2 regions of the Aerococcus sanguinicola genome follow, and region 2 is predicted to be linked to the other one. Evidence: predicted binding sites of a transcription regulator. Region 2 holds the regulator's gene; the other holds the start of a gene.
The links. Region 2 encodes NrdR, which represses ribonucleotide reductase genes. Its sites were predicted from a motif close to ACACNATATATNGTGT; they were not measured.

Region 1 (8,177 bases), 380 kb from region 2:
TTGGAAGAAGCTGGGGTTGGCCAAGACCTGATCCGTCTATCGATCGGGATCGAAGATGTCGATGACCTGATTGCAGACCTCGACCAAGCTTTGGACCAAGCCTAAATTGATGATATAAAGAGAGAAGAAGAGCGGTGCGTCCGCTCTTTTTTGCTGCTTAAGTACCTTTTACTGTAAGGGGTTACATAGTTTTGCTATAATGAAGATATTAAAGGAGGTTATCAAGATGGCATTAAAAAATAAAGTTGTTTTAATCTCTGGAGCAGCCTCTGGTATGGGCAAGGGCGAAGCCTTAGCCTTTGCAGAGGCAGGAGCCAAGGTTGTTATCGCTGATTTGGATAAAGAAAAAGCAGATCAAGTGGTTGCTGAAATTCAAGAAAATAAGGGGACTGCCTTAGCGGTTGAAACGGATATTACCAGCACTGAAGCGATTGCCAAGCTCTACCAGCAGGTGAAAGAAAGTTTTGGAACGGTGGATGTTTTGGTCAATAATGCAGGGGTTTTTGACCAATACCAGCCCCTCCTAGATATGGACAAAGACAATTGGAATTTTTACCTGCAGATAAATCTGACGAGTGTCTATGAAATGACCCGGACTTTTCTCCCTGATATGATTGAGAAAGGTGGGGGTAAGGTGATTAATGTGGCTTCGATTGCTGGCCTTGTTGCGGGTAAGGGCGGGGCTGCTTACACTGCTGCCAAACATGGTGTGATTGGCTTGACTAAGCATACGGCCAGTGAATATGCGGCCAAGGGCATCCAGTGCAATGCTATTGCCCCTGGAACTATTGAAACACCCTTGATCGCTGAGGTGAAAGATCAAATTCCTACCGACAATATTCCTGCTGACCGCTTTGGCCAAGTTGAGGAAGTGGCTAACCTGGTCCTCTTCCTGGCTTCAGACAAGAGTAATTTTATCAATGGCGTGACCCTGCCCATTGATGGGGGTTATACCATCCAATAAAAGATTTAGCTTATGAGGGAGTGTGATAAAAGTCGATCAGGCCTGAATCAGCTAACGCATACTATATCTGTAAGTCGCTTGGCTTCGAAGAGCTATAGCAAGTGTCCGCGAACTATGGAAATTCGTTGACAAATGATTGGACATAGTTCGTAGTTGGGTTCGACTTGGCAGTTATGGAGTATTTTCACAAGTTAGAAACGAGCGAATACTTCTCCCTTATTCTGACTTGCTCCGAGCATCCAAGCTTAACGCCAAGTTGCACACCCAGTACGAAGTGGATGTCAGGGCTGGCTTTTGAAACAGATTTTTGAAAATCCTTCGTAACTTACAAAGAGGCTGGAACTTTTGATCCAGCCTCTTTATTATAGTAAGTATTTATTGAAAGGATTTTAAATTCGTCTTAAAGCGGCGCGACTTTTTGAGCAGATAGGGAGAAGATTGGCCGATAATTTGTTATGATAGCTTTAGTAACCTAGTGTTTAATGATGAAGGAGTGGTTCTTTTGGCAGATTTTGATTTATTGGTTCTCGGTGGTGGCAGTGGTGGTATTGCGACAGCTAACCGAGCCGCGGAACATGGGGCCAAGGTGGGCTTGGTTGAAGCCAAGCGCCTCGGTGGGACTTGCGTTAATATTGGCTGCGTACCTAAGAAGATCACTTGGTATGCCTCGCGCGTCCGTGATGCGATTGAAACTTACGGCCCTGGCTACGGTTTTAGTGCGGACAATGTCAACTTCGACTACCAGACCTTTAAGAAATCCCGGGACGCCTATATCGACCGGTCGCGTCAATCCTATACCCGGCAATTTGAGAAAAATCAAATCACTCTAATTGAAGGTTATGGCCGCTTTGTGGATGCCCAGACCCTGGAAGTCGACGGCAAGACTTATACGGCGGACAAGATCGTCATCGCCACTGGGGGACGGCCTAAAGTTCCGAATGTGGAAGGGCGCGAGCTCCTCTCAACCTCAGATGATTTCTTTGCTTGGGAGAGCTTGCCAGAATCTGTTGTGATTGTTGGGGCAGGCTACATCGGCGTTGAAATTGCGGGCGTTTTAAACGGGCTTGGTGTCAAAGTCGATGTCTTCGAGTTCCAAGACCAACCCCTAGCTGGCTTCGACCAAATGTTGGTAGATACTGTTCTGGAATCCTTCGAAGACCAAGGCATCGCTTTCTACGGCGGCCAAGGCTTGGAAAAATTTGCGGAAGAAGAAGGCCAGATCGCCTGCTATGCGAATGGTGAGAAAGTTGCCAGCGCGGACAAGGTGCTGATGGCGATCGGACGGGCTGTCAATACCGATGACTTGAATTTAGAAGGGATCGGTGTTCAGACCGACGAGAGGACCGGAGCGATTTTGGTGGACGATAACCATCAAAGCTCCGTTGCCAACATCTATGCGGTGGGCGACAACATCAACAAGGTCAACCTCACCCCCGTGGCCATCCGTGCCGGCCGCCAAGTCGCTGAATACCTCTACAACGGGGCAGCATCCGGCGCCATCAACTATGACAATGTCCCAACCGTGGTCTTCAGCCACCCCGCTCTCGGATCAATCGGCCTGAGCGAAGCTGACGCCATCGATAAATACGGCGAAGAGGCCATCAAGGTCTACACCAGCAACTTCTACTCCATGTACACCTCCGCTGCCGGCGAACGCGAAGCCTGCCACTACAAGGTGGTCTGCGCCGGCCCAGAAGAAAAAGTCGTCGGCCTCCACGGCACCGGCGAAGGCATGGACGAAATCCTCCAAGGCTTCGGCGTCGCCATCCAAATGGGCGCCACCAAGGCCGACCTGGACAGCGTCGTTGCCATCCACCCAACCAGCGCCGAAGAATTCGTCACCCTGCGTTAATTCAAGCCCTAAATATCTGACAGATGGATCCCGAGCCCCACGCTCGGGGTCTTTTTTTGTGGGGGTGGGTGGTGGTACCCACAAACGAAGTGCTCAATTGTGTATAAAATTTGTTTAACCCACAAATGAAGTGTCCAATTGTGGGTAAAATCTGTTTAACCCACAATTGAAACCCTCGAGTGTGGATAGAATATGTTCCATCCACAATTGCAGTATTTGATTGTGGGTTAGAGAGAATTAACCCACAATCAGAAGGATCTAGTGTAGGTTGATGATAGTTTTACTTAAACACGAAATCATTAAAGCAAACCTAATATATCAGGCAAGTATAAAATTTTTAAATTGAGTATCCAATCTAGTATCTATTAAGAACTCTATTGTTCGATTGTTTGTGGAGAGTAAGGGTTTTGAAATTGCTTTGGATTTTTCCCTTTTAGATAGGTGAAATGGCGTTGGAGAATTTGATGGATTTTGTAATAGCTCACTTTACCACAAGCAAAATCTTGAATAGCTGTACCATTCAATGTTCGATTTGGAAAAAGAAGGGCGTAATCATTGATGAGCTCTAAGACAGCTTCATCCTTAGAGAGAGTATGACCGCAGGAACATGCAAGATAATAACGAAAAATATTGAGCTTGTTACCACAGATACTGCAATGAAAACCTGGGTAAAACTTCTGAAAATCTTCTAATTCATTTGAGAATGGAGGACATTTTATTTCTTCTAATAAATAGCAAAGAGAATTTATTTCCGGGTTGAACTTTTCTTGGCTTAAGGATTGAAAATAATCTCGAGCTTGGTGGGGGAGCAGCACATTCTTAGTTACCGAATCATCCAAATCAGGATAGTTATAGGGATTGGCAAAATATATTTTGGCCTCTAGATTGATTGATAATTGATGCTCTGCTAATAAGTTTTCCATGAAGAGCTGGGATTTGAGTAACTGTTGGCAAATATCGCGCTCTCCGGGATAGTTGTTAAAGCTCCAGCGGCGGTCTCGGCAGCTGACTTGAGCGCGGTAATTTTTCACTTCGATTAAACAAAGGCTTGAAGGAAATACCAGGAGCGAATCGATCTCAATATAAGCATCTTGGTATTGCCAGTTGCGATAATGAGCGAGGGGGTGGACATCTATTTGCTCCAACATGTGGTCGAAAGCTAATTCCCCCTCAAAACCTCGTTCGAAATGGTCCAGTTTTTTATGGCCTTCAGGTGTTAGTTGTTGATATTTCTTTAAAGTGCGAAAATACTGTAGCGTCAAGGATTCTTTTCTAGTCATTTTTATCCCTCCTATTAGATATATACACGGTTAATGTGGTTATTCATTAACTGATTTTTATTTTTTATAAATAATAGATTTGGATAAATGGATTGGCGGGTAAAGCCACAAATGAGGAGGGTAAGTGTGTGTTGGAATACTCTAATCCACAACAAAAGACTTCGAGTGTGGATTGGATAAGACTAGCCCCCAACGGAAGTTCTTGAGTGTGGGTTGAATTGATTTAACCCACAATAGAATATCCCGATTGTGGCTTGCGCTCTCCCAGCCCACAATCTCAGGTCTCGAGTCAATCTTGCATCAAACTCACTCTCCCCAAAAAGCCATTTCTGTATTTTCTGACCAAGCGAAGCAAGTTTTTTCAAAGAATTGTTTTTCGCTCTTCCCAGACTGTGGGGCTTTGGCGGTCTTTCCTGGGAGAACAATCTGTAAAACACAAGATATTGTACGAGATTAATGTTGAAAATCTATATGTAGTCGGTTATGATAGTTAGTGAGCTCAAGATATGGGGGAGTTAAGTCAGTCGGACCCCCTATATCTTGTGTCCGATCGATAAAGGATACACAAGTTAGAAAGAGGGATTGGGATGTTTAATGAGCAAACAACGCCAGAAATAAAGATCCAAAATATTAATTTGGAGGATTTGATGGTTGAGAAACGGGATGGGCACAAGGCTCATTTCCGGCCTTCTGCGGTTAAGCATTCGCTCGCCAAAGCCCTGGATGTGAAGGATGAGGAAGTGCTGGATAAGCTTTTCCAAGCGACCTTGGCTGAGATTTTCCAGGGGGATGCGGAGTCCCTCCAGTCTGCAGGGATTGCCCAAGCGGTGGTGCGTAGCCTAGAGAACTTTGGCTATACTGAAGCGAGTGAGCGCTACCGGATTTTCCGCCACAATAAGATGCAGTTCAATGATAAGCAGTATGATGTGTCGACTAAGCTGCAAGAATTTGCGGCAGGGGACAAGTTAGTCCTCAATGAGAATGCCAACAAGGACTCCCGGGTCTTCAATACGACCCGCGACCTGACGGCAGGGGTTTCGGCTAAGGCGATCGGGCTTTCTATGATGCCTAAGGAAGTAGCTAATGCCCACTTGAAGGGGGATATCCACTTCCATGACCTGGATTACTCGCCTTATTCTCCGATGACCAACTGCTGCTTGATCGACTTCCAAGAGATGTTGTCCAATGGTTTCCATATCGGGAATGCGGAGGTGGAATCGCCTAAGTCCATCAACACGGCCTGCGCCCAGATTGCCCAAATTATTGCTAATGTGGCGTCTTCCCAGTACGGCGGTTGTTCAGCGGACCGGATCGATGAGGTCCTAGCTCCTTATGCCAAGCTGAACTTCGACAAGCACTTGAAGACAGCTAAGGAATGGATTGAGGGCGAGAACCGCCAGCGCGAATTTGCCTACGCCCGGACCAAGAAGGATATTTATGATGCCATGCAGAGTCTCGAGTATGAGATCAACACCTTGTACTCTTCCAATGGCCAGACACCTTTTACCACTCTTGGCTTCGGCTTGGGGACGGACTGGTTTGCTCGCGAGATTCAGTTGGCCATCCTGAATGTTCGTATCCAAGGGCTCGGCCGGGAAAAACGGACTGCTATTTTCCCTAAACTCGTCTTCACTATCCGTCGCGGGACCAACCTGGACCAGGGCGATCCCAACTATGACATCAAGCAAAAAGCTATCGAATGTGCTACCAAGCGGATGTACCCGGATGTTCTCATGTACGACAAGATTGTCGAGTTAACAGGGTCCTTCAAGGCGCCAATGGGTTGCCGGTCCTTCCTCCAAGGTTGGAAGGATGAACAGGGGTGCGAGGTCAACAGCGGCCGGATGAACTTGGGCGTTGTGACCCTGAACATTCCGCGGATTGCCCTAGAATCTGACCACAGCAAGGACCAGTTCTGGCAAATCTTTGATGAACGCTTAGAAGTCTTGAGAAAGGCCCTCCTCTACCGGGTGGAGCGGACCAAGGAAGCTAAGCCTGAGAATGCGCCCATCCTCTACCAATACGGGGCTTTCGGCAAGCGGCTCGATGAAGAAGGCGACGTGGATGAGCTCTTCAAGAACCGCCGGGCAACGGTGTCCATGGGTTATATCGGGCTCTACGAAGCCGCGACTTACTTCTACGGTCCAGACTGGGAAGATAATGCGGAAGCCAAGGCCTTCACCCTGGATATTGTCAAACATATGAAGGAAGTGGCGGACCAATGGGGGGATGACTATGGCTATCATTTCAGTATCTATTCCACCCCAAGTGAGAGTCTGACGGACCGCTTCTGCCGCCTGGACCAAGAAAAATTTGGCCAGGTTACGGACATTACGGACAAGGACTACTACACCAATAGCTTCCACTACGATGTCCGCAAGAATCCGACACCTTTTGAGAAGTTAGACTTTGAAAAGGACTATCCTAAATATTGCAGCGGCGGCTTCATCCACTACTGTGAATACCCTAACATGCGGCAAAATCCTAAGGCCTTAGAAGCGGTCTGGGACTTCGCTTATGACCGGGTGGGCTACTTGGGAACCAATACGCCCATCGACCACTGCTATGCTTGCGACTTCAGCGGGGACTTTAAGCCGACTGAGCGCGGTTTCGAATGCCCACAGTGTGGCAACAACGACCCTGACAGCTGCGACGTGGTGAAGCGGACCTGCGGCTACCTCGGTAATCCGAATATCCGTCCGATGGCAAAAGGCCGCCACAAAGAAATTAGCGCCCGGGTTAAGCATATGTCGGCAGACAATGCCTTGGTCAAGGACTCTAAAGCAGACACCATCGACCTCTTGAACCAAGATGCCCAAAGAAAGGCTGATGGCTAATGCGCAACCCCAAGCCCAAAGAGTGGACAGCGGAGAAATTCAGCAAAGGTAAGATTGCCGACTACAAGCCTTTTAACTTCGTGGATGGGGATGGCGTCCGTTGTTCCATCTATGTGAGTGGCTGTCCCTTCGCCTGCAAGGGCTGCTACAATAAAATTGTGCAAAATTTCAACTATGGAGTAGACTATACCGATGAACTTGAAGAGCGGATCCTCAACGACCTGGCCCAACCCTATGTCCAAGGTCTGACCCTGTTAGGGGGCGAGCCCTTCCTCAATACCCAGGTCCTCAACCGCCTGGTCGCCAAGGTGCGCGAGCGCTTCGGGGACACTAAGGATATCTGGAGCTGGAGCGGCTACTACTGGGAGGAACTCCTCCAGGAAACTGACGATAAACTCTGGCTCTTGAACCATATCGATGTGCTCGTGGATGGCCGCTTCGAACTCGACAAGCTCGACTTGAACTTGCGCTTTCGCGGCAGTTCCAACCAGCGCATTATCGATGTGAAGAAGTCCCTGGCCCAGGGGGAGATGGTCCTCTGGCTAGACGGCAAGTATGATGATATTTAATGACAAAGCAGCTGACAATCCTATTTTTAGGAAGAGTCAGCTGCTTTTTGCTTTATTTGAAATATAAGGATTCACATCAAAGTGGAGTAGATGCTCACTAGCACAATATATCTTATAATAGAAGCTTTAAATGAATTTCTGATTTTGTATGACTTCGACTTCACTCGGGCCAAGTGGGGAAAGTTTTGTTATAATACATAGGACGGTGGGAGGATCTTGCCTCCCCAAACGAGTACGAAAAAGGAGCGTTATTTATGTCTTATCAGGCTTTATACCGGGTCTGGCGGCCCCAGCGCTTTGCGGATATTGTGGGACAGGTGGCTGTTTCCCGCACCTTGCGCAATGCCATCCGCGAGGGGAAGACCAGCCACGCCTATCTCTTTACAGGACCCCGGGGAACAGGGAAAACTTCTGCGGCGAAAATTTTTGCTAAGGCCATTAACTGCCCCAACCAGACCGATGGGGAACCCTGCAATGAATGCGCGATCTGCCAGGCCATTACCGAGGGGACTCTGGCTGATGTGATTGAAATCGATGCGGCTTCTAATAATGGGGTGGAGGAGATCCGCGACATCCGCGATAAGGTCCGCTATACGCCTACCGAAGCCCAGTACAAGGTCTATATTATCGATGAGGTCCACATGCTGTCGACGGGGGCCTTCAATGCCCTGCTCA
Region 2 (8,177 bases):
AATTTGCATTCAGCTGTTCCGAGCGCAAACTCAAAAGTGCCATTTGCATTCAACAGTTCTGAGCGCAAACTCAAGCGTGCCATTTGCATTCAGCTGTTCTGTGCGCAAACTCAAACAGCTATTTAATAAATTCATTCCTAAGCCCCAAAGTTGACGGCCGCTAGGTGAAGGACCTGGGCTCAATCCGATAGATCCTTTGCCAAAGATTCTACTTGCCTGAACTTACCTCCTTTTTTCCTTGAACTTCCGGCTAAGAAGGTACTAAACACCAGTAATTAAACAATAATTTTTATAACAGTTCGTTTGTGAGCTGGAGTGGAGCTTTGAATTTGATCGTTAGCCATGACTCTATAACGATTAAATTCAAAAGCGAAACGGAGGATCACTGCACAACGTTATAAAGATCAAAATAAAAAGCCTGGGCAAGGAGCCCAAGCTTTGCTGGTGTTTAACGAATTATTGAACGCGTGAACCGTCTGAGTATTCACCGTCTTCGTGTGCACGACGACGTTCTTCAGCAGCTTTACGTTGGTCTTCGTTTTGTTTACGTTCCCATTCACCGCGAGTTACAACGTCGTTAACGTTCATGTTAACTTCAACAACTTTTAAGCCAGTCATCTTGTCAACATTTTCAGTAATTTTCTTGATTGCTGATTCGAAAGCAGCAGGAATGTCCTTGCCGTATTCAGCAATAACTTCTAAGTCTAAAGCAACTTCTTTTTTACCTACTTCAGCGCTAACGCCTCTTGTTTCGTCTTCGCCAGAGCCTGAGAAGAAGCCTTTAATACCAGAAGTGAAGCCACCTTGTAATTCAAGGATTCCTTCAACGCCTTGTACTGAATAGTTCGCGATTTTTTCGAGAACTTTGTCAGCGAAAGTTAATTCATTTTCGTGTTGTACTTGGTTTTGTTCATTAGCTTTTTGTTCTGCCATGATTATCATCCTCCAAAAATTTTATTACAATTGCTTGTACTCTAATCATACTGATTTCTCAAATTATTTCAAATAATATGCCTTCGAATTTTTATAAATTCTTGTCAAAATATTTACCAGCGTAAAAACCAGCTACCGCAAGGACGGCCACCAAAATAGCGGTCCCAATATTGCTTGCCAAACTGATGACAGTAAATAAGAAAGCTGCAGCGGTACAGATAATACGCCATCTATAGGCATACCATGACTCTGGTGGTTGTTTCATTGCAAGGCCTCCTCCTTTAACTATCTCACGCGTGGTGCATTCTGAGCTGCTTGAGCTTGAGCCGCGCGGGTATCAATTTGGTTAACTTTAACATTGACGGACCCTGGCTTGCCACCGAGTTTACGGCTAACTGCTGCTTCCACCTGTTCTTGGACAGCTTTAGCAATGGTCGCAACGGGTGCGTCTTGGCTAACATCTACGGTAACTTCCAGCTTGGTGTCCCCTGGATGATTGCCCATCTTAGCTTCAGCTTGTGGGTGCTTGACCGCATCAACTGAGCGCGCAGCATGTGTCGCAGCTGCTTCTGCTACTGTGTGGTCAACCCTAACCTCACCATGCTCAGTGTCCACTTGCAACCAGGCCTTCTTCGAGGTGGCAAAGCAAGCATAGAGCAGGAAGATGAGCGCAATTGCAGCTACTATAGCCAAGACAATAGCAACCGTGGTGCTGACTTCCGGAATGCCTAAGACATAATAGGCAACAAATTCCGTCAAGTAAGGAATCGGATACAGCACAGCAATAGCTGCAAGCAAGGCTAAGATTGCAATTAAAGCACCTAGAACTTGGATGAATTTAACAAATCCGTTCATAGGAAGGCTCCCCCCTATTCATATTCAATTTAAAAAATAACAAGTATCTCTTATACCTTTAGATTAGCCTTTATTTCCCTCGAATGCAAATTATATGACTTTTAATCCAGAAAAAATCCTAGCTGTCCCTCAAATAAAACTCTCTAAAACAAATTGCATTTGTGAGCATCCGTTACGCTTCCGAAGTTGATCGTTAAATGTTCAGATGATCAACACGGCTGAAGCCGTCTTGTACTTTATCCGTAAGTCGCTAAAGCTCCAACGGCTAAAGCATAGCACCGGCTCGAGCAGCTTCAGCTCTTGGAGCGAAGCGACTTAGAGATGAAGTTCAAGGCTGCGTCAGCAGCGTTGCTACCTTCTTCTCACCTAACAATTTTCAAAGGGCTCGTACGACTAAAGTCTACGAGCCCTAATTCAAATTGCTTACTTTTCATGGCTAACGATCACCTTCAACGCTTCACTCCTGCTCATAATCAAGCGCTCTGCCGACATTAAATTTGTCATCAGCTATGTAAAGTGAAAAAATAATTTAAAAGTCTCTCAACTAGACCCTTGATGTAGCCTAGTTGAGAGACTTTTTGTCAGCTAAAACATACAATAATGTTCTTAATCATGGCGGCGGTTGCGTCCACCAACTTCGATTTCTTCGGCCAGAAAGGCAATTCGTTCCATAATCCGGCCCGCCTTGACGGGTTCGATATCACCAGAATTAGTTCGCGCTAGGTGGGTCTCCAATTCTTCAAAGTTAAAGTTAGAAGAAAAGAAGGTGGGCAGCTGTTCGTTCATCCGGTACTGGAGGATAACTCCAAGGATGTCGTCCCTAAGCCAGGCGGAATTGCTCTCAGCTCCGATGTCATCCAGCATGAGGAGGGGCGCCTTCTGCAGGGCTTCCAGCTTGTCCTGAACAGTATTGCTAGCGATGCTCTGCTTGATCGACTGGGCAAACTGGGGGTAGTGGACTAGCGTCGTTTCATACCCCTTGTCTGCCAAGTCATTGGCAATGGCCGCAAGGAGGAAGGTCTTCCCCACCCCGAAGGCCCCGTGGAAATAGAGGCCCTTGTGAAAACGGTCGGGGGCCTTGAGATAGTCCGTAGTAAAGGTCAGCGCCCGGCTAGCCGCTTCCTGGCGGGCAGGGTCGTCGACGTCGAATTGGTCGAAATTCGCTTCACGCAGAGACTTGGGCAGGTCCACCAGGGTAATCCGGCGGTCGCGCTTGAGTTCCGCTTGCTTGGCCAAATAGTCCTCATTAGCCACATATTGGACATCAATATAGTTCACATTCATCTGCAATTGGGGGTGGAAATTAGGGATCTTGGGCTCATAGCCCGCTTGGATTCGCTTCTTTTCTTGGACGAATTCATAGATCTTGGACAGACTGCGCTGGATCATAGGCTCATCCACCTGGTCCTGGTGCTGGTCGATAAAGGCTTGGACATCGGGATCGCTGAGGGCCTCTGCTTGAATTTCCTTAAGTCTTTCTTTGTAATCCTTTTGCTCTAGGATTTTTTTGATTTCTGGTCCGATATTTTGCATCTTAACGATCCTCCTTGTGCCTTTGGGCGATTAGGTCGCGCAGGTTTTGAGACTGGTCCGTCGTTTGTTGGTTCGTTTGGTCAGCTGGCTTGGGCGCTTCTCCACCAGTTTTGAACCACTTGGGCTTGACCTCCTCGCGGCCTGAGCGTTTTTGATAATTTTTCTTTTGGTAGCGGGCTTGGCGTTGCTGCTGCATCCGCTTAATCTTGGCTTGTTTTTGATGGTCGAGGCGGCCGCGCAGGTAGAGCAAGGCGGCTTCGGGTGAATCCACCTTATGCTGGGTCCAATCATCTGCCGTGGCTTCTAACAAGGGGCGGCTCAAGCGGTCCTTGCCATCTTCCACTAGGTAATAGTGAATCATAACATTAAGAGTAGACGGATTGAGAATGCCCATCTGGAGGATGTCTCCAATAGCCTGGGTCTCATTCTTGGTCAAAAACCCCCCCTGCTGGTCCTTGATCGACTTGGCAAAAGGCACTGAGGGATAATTGCGCAGGGTTGCTGTAAATTCCAGGTCCTCATCACTCAAGCCCTGTTCTTTCCAGAGCTTCTGGGCCTCTTCCTGGGCCTGGGCTTGAACTTCCTGCAATTCTTGGCTGCGTTCCTTGAGTGGGGCCTTGTTATCGGCCTCAGCCTGAGCCAGGGCAATGGCCTGGTACTTGTCCAGGTCAATCTTATTTTCCTTGATATCACAAGCTTCTAGGGCCATGCGCTGGAGGCTGACCTCATCGTAGCCAAAAATCTCATGGAGGGTCTGGGTCATATCGATCACTTCTTTAGTGAGCGCCTTCTCCCCCACAAAGCTGCCCTGGAGGAGTTCCTTGAAGGCCTGGAGATCGAACTTAGAGTTTTGGCCCAGGTCAAAATGCTTGTCCCCTTCATTGGTACGGACCAAGTGTTCCCTTGTCTCCTGACTGACCGGGTAGATAGCCTGGGGCAAGCGGTAGACATCACGGAAGGAAGCGGTCACTTCCCGCCAGTCCGCCTGCTCCAAAGCCTGGTAAGGCTGCCAGGAGAAGCGGTCAACCAAGCGGTGAAAGCGGTCCTCGCCCACATAATAAATGAGTAGGGATGACATCAGTGAATCTGTAAAGAATTTATCCGCCGGCAAGGGCGCCAACAAATCATAGCGGGTCTGGACCTGCTTGTCGGGATTCTGGTTGTGGAAGACTTGGACCAAGCCCAGGGCCTCCAGCCGCTGCCTCGCCCGGATATACTCTTCCTTGCCCATCACCAATTGCTCCATCAAGTCCGAGTGACGGAGAATCGAGGAGTGCCAGGCCCCTATTTCAATCTGGGCCCGCAAGCTCTGATAGAGGGCTGCGCTCTCCGCCCCCAGCATGGGCTGGTAGAGGTGAAGAAAAACAGCCATATCATTTTCCGAAAGCCATTCTTTCTGGTAGATGATAAGGCCGCTCTGTGGTTCTAAATTTTCCCATGGCATAAAGGCCAAATTAACACTCCCTTCTAGTCCGTGTCTCCATCCAAATCGAGGTTCTGCTGGCCCTCAACCTGTTTACGTTGCAATTGGCGGAGGGATTCAATCTCTTCTAAGAAGACAGTTGGATCTTCGAAACGGCGGTAGACACTCGCATAACGGATATAGGCCACTTCATCAATAGCAGGCAGGCGGTCCATGACCATCTCCCCAATATCTTGGGAGGAGACTTCATCATGGGGCCGGGCCCGCAACTCAGACTCAATCTCTGACACTAAGCGCTTCAAGTCCTCCAAGGCAACGGGTCGCTTCTCACAAGACCGGACCATGCCGCGCAGTAATTTCTCACGTGAGAATTCCTGGCGGTTACCGTCGCGCTTAATCACTAGTAGTGGCGGCTGTTCCACCCGCTCAAAGGTGGTAAAGCGGTAGTCGCAGGCCAAACAAGCCCGGCGACGGCGGATAGCACTCCCTTCCTCGGTGGGACGGCTATCCACCACTTTGGTATTATCATGATGGCATTTTGGGCATTGCATAAGATTCTCACCTATTTCTTTACAAGAAGGACGTTTTCATGCCTATTATAGCATAAGCCCAGCTATTCAGCGACAGGATTTGGCCTAAAACCGCTGATTCCTAGCCAAGCATCCAGCTGTTGGTAGGTATAGGACAGGTCTCTGCCATTATCGATCAAAATATCCGCCCACTCCGCCTTGCGTTCGATAGAGATCTGGGAACAAATCCGCTGGAAGGCCTCCCCTTCACTGAGCTGGTCGCGGGCCATCAAGCGTTCCAGTTGAACCGACTCGGAACAGTAGACCACCATCACCTGGTCACAGTCTTCCTGGTAGCCCTCTTCATAGAGCAAGGGAATGTCAAGAACGACTAACTCGTGCCCTGCAGCATCATAGGCTTGGGCCTCCTGGATGATCCACTGGCGGATATGGGGTTGGAGCAGCTGGTTCAGCTCTTGGCGGGCCCGGTCATCCGCAAAAATGAGCTGGCCTATTTTTTTCCGGTTAATGGTCTGGTTGGGAAAGATATAGTCCTCCCCAAAATGTTCCCGGATAGCTTCCAATCCTGGTTGGCCGGGTTCCACCACGGCCCGGCTGCCCAAGTCGGCATCGACAATGGGATAGCCTAGGGACTGGAAGTGCTTGCTGACCGAGCTCTTGCCCGTCGCAATAGATCCGGTTAATCCTAAATGAAATGTCATCTTATCTCCTTTCCTTCTTTAAGACTTGGCAGCGCGGACAAAAAGTGGTCCCTCTCTGCCCGACCTTGATCTTCTTCATCGGGGTCTGACAGCGGGGACAAGGCAGCCCTGCCCGTCCATAAGCATTGAGGGTCTGCTGGAAGCCCCCACTGTGACCTAGGGCATCGGTGTAGGACCGAATCGTTGTCCCACCCTTGGCCATGGCCTCTTCAATCACTTTCCCAGCATAATGGACTAAGCGGTTGGACTTAATCCTAGACACCGTATTGGCCGGCTGCTCAGGATGGAGGCGGGCCCGGTAGAGAATTTCGTCAGCATAGATATTGCCGATACCAGCCACCACATGTTGGTCCAAGAGTACCAATTTAATAGCCAACTTGCGCCGCTGTAGCTGCTGGTAAAAAGTATCGGCATCCAAATCCCAAGGTTCCGGTCCCAAGTTAAGCCGGGCTAATTCCTCATCCAATTGCGCCTTGGGAAACAGCCGGATACGACCAAACTTGCGCACATCATGGTAGCGCAAGTCGCGGCCATCATCGAGCTGGAGAACGAGGTGAGTGTGCTTATCCACGGCCTGGTCGCTAGGCAGGACCAGCCACTTGCCTTCCATCCGCAAGTGGCTAATCCAGGCCCATTCCCCCCAGTCAAAGATTAAATACTTGCCCCGGCGGCCTAAGCCTTCGAGGCGGAGGCCCAGCATAATCGTTTCAAATTCTTCAGGGCTGGGCTGGTCAATGATCTTGGGCCAGCTTAAGCTAAGCCCGGTCACCCTGGCTCCTAGCACTAAGTCTTCCAACCCCTGGCGGACACGGTCCACTTCAGGTAATTCTGGCATCTTTCATCCTCCCTTCATACGAAAACGAAAAGCCTGGCCGCAACGCTATTTGCGGCCAAGCATAAAGTAAGGGTGTGAGGGCTAGCGATAGAAATAGACCTCTGGAGCAAATAGCCAGAGAAGACCGAAAGTCTTCGGCGGCTATTTGTGAAGAGGAGATATTTCTGCTAGCCCGAACCCGACTATAGGTTGTGAGCAAGAGCGTTTAGCTTTGGATGCTTGGAGTAAGTTGGAATAAGGGCAAGCATCGCTTGCACGTTTCCAACTTGCGAAAGCACTCCAAAGCTGCTCTTGCGAACCCAACTAGATAGAATTAGGGATAATAGGCGTTAGCGCTTATTACCCCTCTAAAATACAAGGATCAAATTCAAAGCTTCACTCCTGCTCACAAATAACAAAGCAGATATTTTTTATACTCGCTGCTAGTTATTAAAAAGTTTTGAAATTATATTTCCTGTTTTATAGGAAATTGTTATCAAATAATTAGCATTAAGCACACCAAATGCTTCTATATGCCCTTACGATTACCCATTAAACAACAAACACCTTATTTGGCATCGTACCAAGTATCACCGTAGTTACTATCTACAATCAGAGGCACGTCCAGTTCAACGGCGGATTCCATCACTTGAGGGACCAATTCTTCCAAGCGGGCGATTTCTTCTTCGGGTGCTTCGAAGATCAGCTCATCGTGGACTTGGATGAGCAGTTTGGCTTGGAGGCCCTCCTCTTCTAAGGCAGTCTCCATCTTCAACATGGCCAGCTTGATAATATCAGCGGCTGTCCCCTGGATAGGCGTATTCATGGCCGTCCGTTCGGCGAAGGACCGCACGTTAAAGTTGCGTGCCCTAATGTCAGGCAGGTAGCGGCGGCGGTGAAAGAGGGTTTCCACATAACCCTTCTCGCGGGCAGATTCCACAATCTCATCCATGTAGACCTTAACCTTGGGGAAGTTATCGAAGTAAGAATCAATAAAGGCCTTGGCTTGGGGCCGGGAAATATTGAGGTTCTTACTGAGTCCATAGTCGGAAATCCCATAGACAATCCCAAAGTTCACTGCCTTGGCGTCCCGACGCTGGTTAGGCGTTACATCTGCCTCGTCAATACCGAGAACGCGGCTAGCCGTGGTTCGGTGGATATCCCGATTCTCCTTGAAGGCCTTCTGCAGGTGCTCGTCTCCTGAAATATGGGCGAGGACCCGGAGTTCAATCTGCGAATAGTCCGATGAAAAGATCTTCCAACCGGGTTCAGATGGCACAAAGGCTTGGCGGATCTTCCGACCGTTCTCTGTCCGAATCGGAATATTTTGCAGGTTAGGGTCTGCCGAAGACAAGCGTCCCGTAGTGGTCAGGGTCTGGATAAAGCGG

Region 1: a site for NrdR is predicted at 4,627-4,642, ahead of nrdD (anaerobic ribonucleoside-triphosphate reductase). Genes of this name have one in related genera too.

The regions. Positions count from the first base shown of each region.
Region 1 is NZ_CP014160.1:1,160,319-1,168,495, forward strand. It holds gene AWM72_RS05165 (O-acetylhomoserine aminocarboxypropyltransferase/cysteine synthase family protein) at 1-105, shown strand, start outside; gene AWM72_RS05170 (SDR family NAD(P)-dependent oxidoreductase) at 227-964, shown strand; gene gorA (glutathione-disulfide reductase) at 1,467-2,816, shown strand; gene AWM72_RS05180 (nuclease-related domain-containing protein) at 3,191-4,096, opposite strand; gene nrdD (anaerobic ribonucleoside-triphosphate reductase) at 4,684-6,933, shown strand; gene nrdG (anaerobic ribonucleoside-triphosphate reductase activating protein) at 6,933-7,502, shown strand; gene dnaX (DNA polymerase III subunit gamma/tau) at 7,757-8,177, shown strand, end outside.
Region 2 is NZ_CP014160.1:1,537,533-1,545,709, reverse strand. It holds gene AWM72_RS06905 (Asp23/Gls24 family envelope stress response protein) at 457-933, opposite strand; gene AWM72_RS09235 (DUF2273 domain-containing protein) at 1,025-1,198, opposite strand; gene amaP (alkaline shock response membrane anchor protein AmaP) at 1,219-1,788, opposite strand; gene dnaI (primosomal protein DnaI) at 2,395-3,321, opposite strand; gene AWM72_RS06890 (DnaD domain protein) at 3,323-4,765, opposite strand; gene nrdR (transcriptional regulator NrdR) at 4,789-5,295, opposite strand; gene coaE (dephospho-CoA kinase) at 5,358-5,975, opposite strand; gene mutM (bifunctional DNA-formamidopyrimidine glycosylase/DNA-(apurinic or apyrimidinic site) lyase) at 5,977-6,810, opposite strand; gene polA (DNA polymerase I) at 7,358-8,177, opposite strand, start outside.